DNA from 2 places in the Dietzia sp. ANT_WB102 genome. Region 2 is predicted to be linked to the other one. Evidence: riboswitches for the same ligand, from Rfam matches in the RefSeq annotation. Region 2 holds a riboswitch; the other holds the start of a gene.

Region 1 (3,397 bases), 630 kb from region 2:
ATCAGGACCGTCACCGGGTCCCCGTAGGGCTGACCGGGTGGGCGGCGATCCACGGACTACGCGGAGACACGAACATCGGCGACCGCGCCCTCTACGACAACTTCTATATCCAGAACTGGTCTGTGTGGCTCGACGTGAAAATCCTGCTACTCACCGCCAGAGCGGTTCTCAGGGGCACGGGCTCATGATTATGCCCCTGCAGCTCTGGGAGAGGTACGACGCCCGGTCCGCCGCCGTTCTTGTCAGTAGCTGCGGGGGGCTGCTGCTCCCGCTCCTCGCCATCGCCAGTCCGGAGCTGTTCCACGCGGGCGCGATGTCGGCACTGGTCGCGGTCTGGATGTGCGCTGTCGTCCTGTTCGTCTTCACGATCCGGGTCGGCAAGCTGACGGACAGGCAGTTCGGGGTGGTCGGCATCACCGCCATGGTCGGCGTCGCGATCTCCGCGTCCATCGTGACCGACCCGGCCGTCGCCCCGGCGATCGTCGCGCTCCTGTCCGCGATGCCCGCGATCGCCGCGATGTCGTCGACCAGGCGGACCACGATCGGCTTCACCGTCGCAGCGTTGCTTCTCGCCGCCGGCTTCTCCGTTTTCTGGTCGACCTCCCTCACCGCTCGACTCGTGGCGGTCGCCGCCTCCATCCTTACGGTCTCGATACCCGTGGCCCTGGTCGTGGCCCTCCGGAGCTCCCTGGAGTTCGCGATGGAGAAGGTGGCGCGACTCGGAGAGATCGACCCACTCACCCACGCGTTGAACCGCCGCGGTCTCACCAGGCGGCACGCGCGGGTGTTCGAGCACTGCGTTCGCCGGGGCCTGCCGGTGGGCTTCCTCCTCATCGACATCGACCACTTCAAGTCAGTCAATGACAGCCGCGGGCACACTGCCGGCGATCGGGTGCTCGTGAATTCCGTAGCCACCATCGCCGCAGCGGCGCCACCGCACAGTCTGGTGAGCCGCATCGGCGGCGAGGAGTTCGTGGTGATGTCCGCTGCCGAGAACAAGGCGGACGTGAGCGCCGCCGCGGAACGGATCCGGATGGCGGTCGCGGCGGAAGGCGAGGTGACGGTGAGCGTGGGCGCCGTGGTCGCCTCGATCGTCACAGAGTCCGAGGGCTGCCCGAACGCCTCCGCGATCATTGATGAACTCACCCGGCAGGCGGACCTCGGCGCGTACCGGGCCAAGTCTCTCGGCCGGGACCGGGTGGTGATGCGCACCGCGCCCACGATCCACTGGACACCCGGGATCGAGGACGAGGGCACCGACTCGCCGGTCAACCTCAAGAGTGGTCACCCGTTGGGTGCACTGGCCGGGCAGGAACTCAAACGTCGGCGACAGGCTCCCGAGGAGAGTCGGCGGATCGCCTAGGTGCGTTTCCCCCGGCCGGTCGGCCTGTGGCATCGTCATCGCGCTTCCCCTCGGGAGGCGCCCACGGTATACGCTTTGCGCAGCTACGGCGTTCGGGAACCCGGTGTGAGACCGGGGCGGCCCTCGCCACTGTGAGCGGTGATGTCACCGGTCCTTCGTGCCACTGCCCGCACTTGTCGTGCTGGCGGGAAGGCGGACCGGCGGCGGTTCGGCCCGTCTCGATGAGATGGGCCGGGAAAACCGTGAGCCAGGAGACCGGCCGTGGCTGCCACCACGAGTGCCCGCGAGGTGACGGGCAGAAAGGTTCCACCAGATGCATATCGCAGAGGGTTTCCTGCCGTCGGCGCATGCCGTCGCATGGACCGCCGTCGCGGCGCCGTTCGTGATTCACGGCGCGCGGGAGGTCGTCAGGACTGTCCGTCGGACGCCGGAGGCGGGTGTGCTCCTGGGCGTCGCCGGGGCGTTCACGTTTGTCATGTCGGCCATCAAGCTCCCCTCGGTGACGGGGTCGAGCTCGCACCCGACCGGGACGGGCCTGGGGACGATCATCTTCCGACCACCGGTGATGGCGTTTGTCGCCACCGTGGTCTTGTTGTTCCAGGCGTTGCTGCTCGCGCACGGAGGGATCACCACACTGGGCGCGAATGTGTTCTCCATGGGGGTTGCCGGCCCGTGGGCTGCCTACGCGGCGTTCGTCGCGTGTCGGAGGGTCGCGATGCCGCTGCTGGGTGCGGTGTTCGTCGCCGCGTTCCTCGCCGACCTCATGACGTACATCACCACGAGCGCCCAGCTCGCGTTGGCGTTCCCGAGTGCCGAGCACGGTCTGTGGTATTCGATGGGCGAGTTCCTCGCGGTCTTCGCTTTGACGCAGATCCCGCTCGCGATCGTCGAAGCGCTCGTCGTGGTGGTCATCGTGAGTGTTCTGATGCGCATCGCCTCGCGCGAACTCGACCTCCTCGGCTTCTTCCGGCGTGCACGCCTCTCGGACCCCGAAAACGACGACGACGAGGCAGTCGCCACCGGGGCCGACGGTGGCGCCGGCGGCTCCCAGGCTCGGGTCGGGACCACGGAGGTGTCGCGATGACCGGCCGCAAGCACGTCAACGTGTGGGTGCTCGTCGGGCTGATCGCCGCGGCTTGCGCGATCGCGGTGTTCTCCCTGATCTACGGCACCGGGGCGGGCGGCGCCTTCGAGGGGGCCGACGGACAGGCTGAGGGCACGATCGGCGAGGTGTCGCCGCAGTACGAGCCCTGGTTCGAGCCGCTGGTGCCCGAACTGCCGGGAGAAGTCGAATCGGGACTGTTCGCGCTCCAGGCCGGGATCGGCGGCGGGATCGTCGGCTACGGCATCGGCGTCCTGCGGACCCGGTCCAGGCACCGCCGGGACAGCGGGATCGCTGCCGCGGGCACTGCCACTCCCGGCGCGGCCCCCGCCGGGCACTAGATGAATCCGATCGAACTGGCGGCCTCCCACAACCGCTGGTCGGCCCTCCCCACAGCGGAGAAGCTCCTGCTCTTCGGTGGCTTGCTGGTGGCGGCGCTTCTCGTGCCGCCGCCGGTAGGCCACGCGGTGATCCTGGCCATCTGTGCGGCGTGTGCGCTTGTCCTGGCCCGGGTGCCCGCCCGGGTCTATGTGCCGGCGCTACTCGCGCCCGTCGTGTTTCTCCTCCTGGGCACCGGCCCCCTCATCTGGGATCTGGTGGATTGGCGTTTCGTGGTGGACCCGGCCGGGGTGGACACCGCGTGGCGGACGGTGAGTCGCGCGAGCGCGGCCACCGCTACCACCATCACGCTGGCCTGCACGACTCCGGTCGCGGACCTGCTGGCCGCCGGGCGGCGGGCGGGACTTCCCGGCCCCCTCGCGCACGTCGTGGACACCACGTATCGCCTGATCGGCATCCTCATCGGCACCACCCGCACATTGCGCCAGGCCCACGATCTCCGGCTGGGCAACCGGACCGCGCGCGCCGCGATCAGCTCGGTGGGCACCCAGTTCGCTTCGGTCTTCGTGCTGGCCGTGACTCGCGCCCGGGCG
Region 2 (3,397 bases):
ACGCGCCGACGCCATCGTTGCCGACGGGGTGTGCGGCGGTCATTCGGTCTCCTGCGCCAGAGCGTTGACAGCCGAGGCGGTCATCGCCGACCCCCCACGCCGGCCGTGCACGGTGACAAAGGGGATGTCGATGCCGTGGTCGCTCGAGAACGCGGCCAGCGCCGCCTTGGATTCCGCCGCACCGATGAACCCGACCGGGCACCCGACGATCGCCGCCGGTCGCGGAGCCCCGTCGATCAGCATCTCCAGAAGGTGGAACAGTGCAGTGGGGGCGTTGCCGATCGCAACGACGGCCCCGTCCAGGCGGTCACCCCACAACGCGAGCGCGGCGGCTGAGCGGGTGGTGCCCATCTGTGCGGCCAGCTCGCGCACACCCGGATCGGACAGCGTGCACACCACATCGTTGTCCCGGGGGAGCCGGGCGCGGGTGATCCCCGACGCGACCATGTGGGCGTCGCAGAGGAGGGGCGCGCCCGAGCCGAGCGCCGACCGGGCGGCCCCGACGAGATCCGGGTGGACCTGCAGGTCGTCGACCAGGTCTGTCTGCCCGGTTCCGTGGACCATCCGCACGGCCAGCTTCTCCGCCTCCGCCGGCAGCCGCGACAGGTCCGTCTCCCGGCGGATCGTGGCGAAGGAATCGACGTAGATGGCGGGGCCGTCGTCGATGTAGTCATAGCGACGCGGCGGCCGGGCAGCACTGGGCATGGGTCCTCCTCGGGGTTCTCGCCCCGGACTGGAAAGCGCAGCGACGCGGCATGAGCGCGCTGATCCCCCGCGAGTGTCTGGCTCGGCACGCGTCACACGCGGGCCTCACAGTGGCGGAACCGCCCCGGAATCGCACCGGGTTCCTGACGTGTGGGACGGAAGGCAGCCTACTCGGGCACGACCAGCACTCCGCGCCACGGGGTGACGATCAGCTCGGCCACACCCGCGCCGGTGAGGCGGCCGACGAGACCCCGGTCGAGCACCCCGCCCGGGGCCTCGACGTGCTCGATCCCCGCCGTCACCGGGGACTGGGCCGGGGACGGGGCCGACGCGTCAGACGGAACGGGTACCGGCCCGTAGGCGAGCGGTCCGGCGGGGTCGGGCAGGCGCACATCCGCAGTCGACACCGCGGCGAGCGGCGCGGCGGAGGCGGCGGTCAGCTCGCGCACGTGCCAGGGCGCCTCGGGACCGGCGCCCCGGGCCTCGACGAAATCGCGCGCCAGCGCTGTCAATCGGTCGACGGCCTCGGCTAGCGGTACGACGGCCGACCAGGCGTCGCCCACCCGCAGTTGAACGGTGTCGCGGTCGAGCGCGACGAACCCCAGGTCGCAGGACCGCTCGACCAGGTCACCGCGGCCGTCGTCCAGGACGAACAGGAACCGGCCCGGCAAACCGCCGAGCGCGGGATCGGCGAGCAAACCGGAGTCCAGCGACTCGGTCACCGATCGCAGGTCCGCCCGGCCGCCGACCAACCCCGTCAGCGGCGAGACCAGGACGTTGCGCACGAGCTCGTGCCCGGGCGAGGGGAGCAGGCCGGTCCCGGCGATCGCCGAGATCACCTCGGAGGGCAGCTGCCCGTCCGGCCCGATCGGCAGGGCGCGCAGCTGCAGGTTCGCGCGGGTGGTGACGTGCACGTCGTCGTCGCCGTATCGTGCGGCGACCCCGTGCAGAGCGGTGAGGGACTCCGGCGACAGGCGGCCACCCGGGATGCGCAGCCGGACCAGGGCGCCGTCGGAGGCCGGCCACGGCCGCAACACTCCGGGGCACAGGTCGCCGCGCGTGCGGCGGGTGGGTTCGGTGATGCTCACGAGGGCCAGTGTGGCATCACGGTGGGTGGAGGGCGGCGGCCCAGGGGTGGGCGGTGACGGATAGGCTCGCCACTGCCGTGGTGTTCGGGAAGCCGGAGGAAAAGCCGGCGCGGCCCTCGCCACTGTAGTCGCGGAAGTCGCGCACCCTCGTCCGTCCCGACCCGGGGCGGAGACCACTGGGCCCACCGGCCCGGGAAGGTCGGTCGCACGGCGTTGATGCGAAAGCCAGGAGACCGGCCACGGCGACATGTTCCACGAGGGTTTGGAGAAGAACATGCGCCCCACCCGGCGTTCGGCGTCCCCTGACGACGCCGCGGCACGATCGCACGACACGGCAGCTGCCCACGACTCACAGCACGAACGCCGCATCGCCCTGCTGTCCACCTCCGACACGGACCTGCTCTCCGCGCGGGCCTCCGGCTCAGCCTGGACGCTCGGCAACCCGTCCCGACTCGACATCGAGGTGGACCTCCCGGACCTCCTCACCGACGCCGATCTGGTCGTGGTGCGCATCCTCGGCTCGCGGCGCTCCTGGGAGGCCGGGTTCGCCGCCGTGCTGGATGCGGGTGTGCCCGTGGTGGTCCTGGGCGGTGAACAGAGCCCCGACGCCGACCTCATGGAGCTGTCGACGGTGCCGATCGGCATCGCGGCCGAGGCGCACCGTTACCTCGCCGAGGGCGGCGAGCGGAACCTCGCGCAGCTGCACGCCTTCCTCTCCGACACCGTGCTGCTCACCGGCGCCGGCTTCGAGCCGCCGGAGAGTGTGCCGGTGTGGGGGATGCCGGACCGGCCCGACGCGCCCGCCGCCGACGGACTGCCTCGAGTGGGCGTCCTCTACTACCGCGCGCACGAGGTGAGCGGGAACTCCGGTTTCGCGCACGCGCTGGCCGACGCCGTCGACGCGACCGGCCGCGCCGTCGGCGTACCCGTCTTCGCGGGGTCCCTGCGCTCGGCACCCGACGAGCTGTTCACCGCGCTCGGCACCCTCGACGCGATCGTCGTCACCGTGCTGGCCGCCGGCGGCACCACTCCCGGCGCGGTGAGCGCCGGCGGCGAGGACGAAACCTGGGACGTCGAACGCATCGCCGCCCTGGACATCCCCGTGCTGCAGGGGCTGTGCCTCACCTGGAGCCGGGACGACTGGGCGGACTCCGACGACGGCGTCAACCCGCTGGACTCGGCCAATCAGATCGCCATCCCCGAATTCGATGGCCGGATCATCACCGCGCCGTTCTCGTTCAAGGAGATCGACGCCGACGGCCTGCCCCGCTACGTGGCCGATCCGGAGCGGTGCGCCCGCGTCGCCGGGATCGCCGTGGCCCACGCACGGCTGCGGCACGTGCCGCCCGCCGACCGCAAGATCGCACTGGTGCTCTCGGCCTATCCCACCAAGCATTCCCGCATCGGCAACGCCGTAGGCCTCGACACCCCTGTCTCGACCATCCGGCTGCTGCGGCGCATGCGCGACGAAGGCTACGACCTGGGCCCGGCCGACGGGCCCATCGCCCGCTTTCTGGAGCTGTCCGATAGCGGCGACGAGGGCACCTACGCCGACGACACCGCCGCCGGTGACGCCCTGATCCACGCGCTCATCGCCGCGGGCG

The links. A riboswitch is a leader RNA that binds a small molecule or an ion and turns the genes downstream of it on or off. The one in region 2 is predicted to bind cobalamin.
Region 1: linked by a shared signal. The riboswitch ahead of FQ137_RS06485 (energy-coupling factor ABC transporter permease) and the one ahead of cobN (cobaltochelatase subunit CobN) in region 2 are both predicted to bind cobalamin.

What each region holds. Positions count from the first base shown of each region.
Region 1 covers NZ_VOBA01000001.1:1,420,578-1,423,974, reverse strand. Annotated here, with positions in the region: gene FQ137_RS06495 (sugar transferase) at 1-188, shown strand, start outside; gene FQ137_RS06490 (diguanylate cyclase) at 185-1,363, shown strand; cobalamin riboswitch at 1,411-1,642, shown strand; gene FQ137_RS06485 (energy-coupling factor ABC transporter permease) at 1,677-2,447, shown strand; gene FQ137_RS06480 (energy-coupling factor ABC transporter substrate-binding protein) at 2,444-2,806, shown strand; gene FQ137_RS06475 (energy-coupling factor transporter transmembrane protein EcfT) at 2,807-3,397, shown strand, end outside.
Region 2 covers NZ_VOBA01000001.1:785,816-789,212, forward strand. Annotated here, with positions in the region: gene FQ137_RS03535 (precorrin-2 C(20)-methyltransferase) at 1-43, opposite strand, end outside; gene FQ137_RS03540 (precorrin-8X methylmutase) at 40-705, opposite strand; cobalamin riboswitch at 756-881, opposite strand; gene FQ137_RS03545 (nitrite reductase) at 873-1,793, opposite strand; cobalamin riboswitch at 1,855-2,050, shown strand; gene cobN (cobaltochelatase subunit CobN) at 2,041-3,397, shown strand, end outside.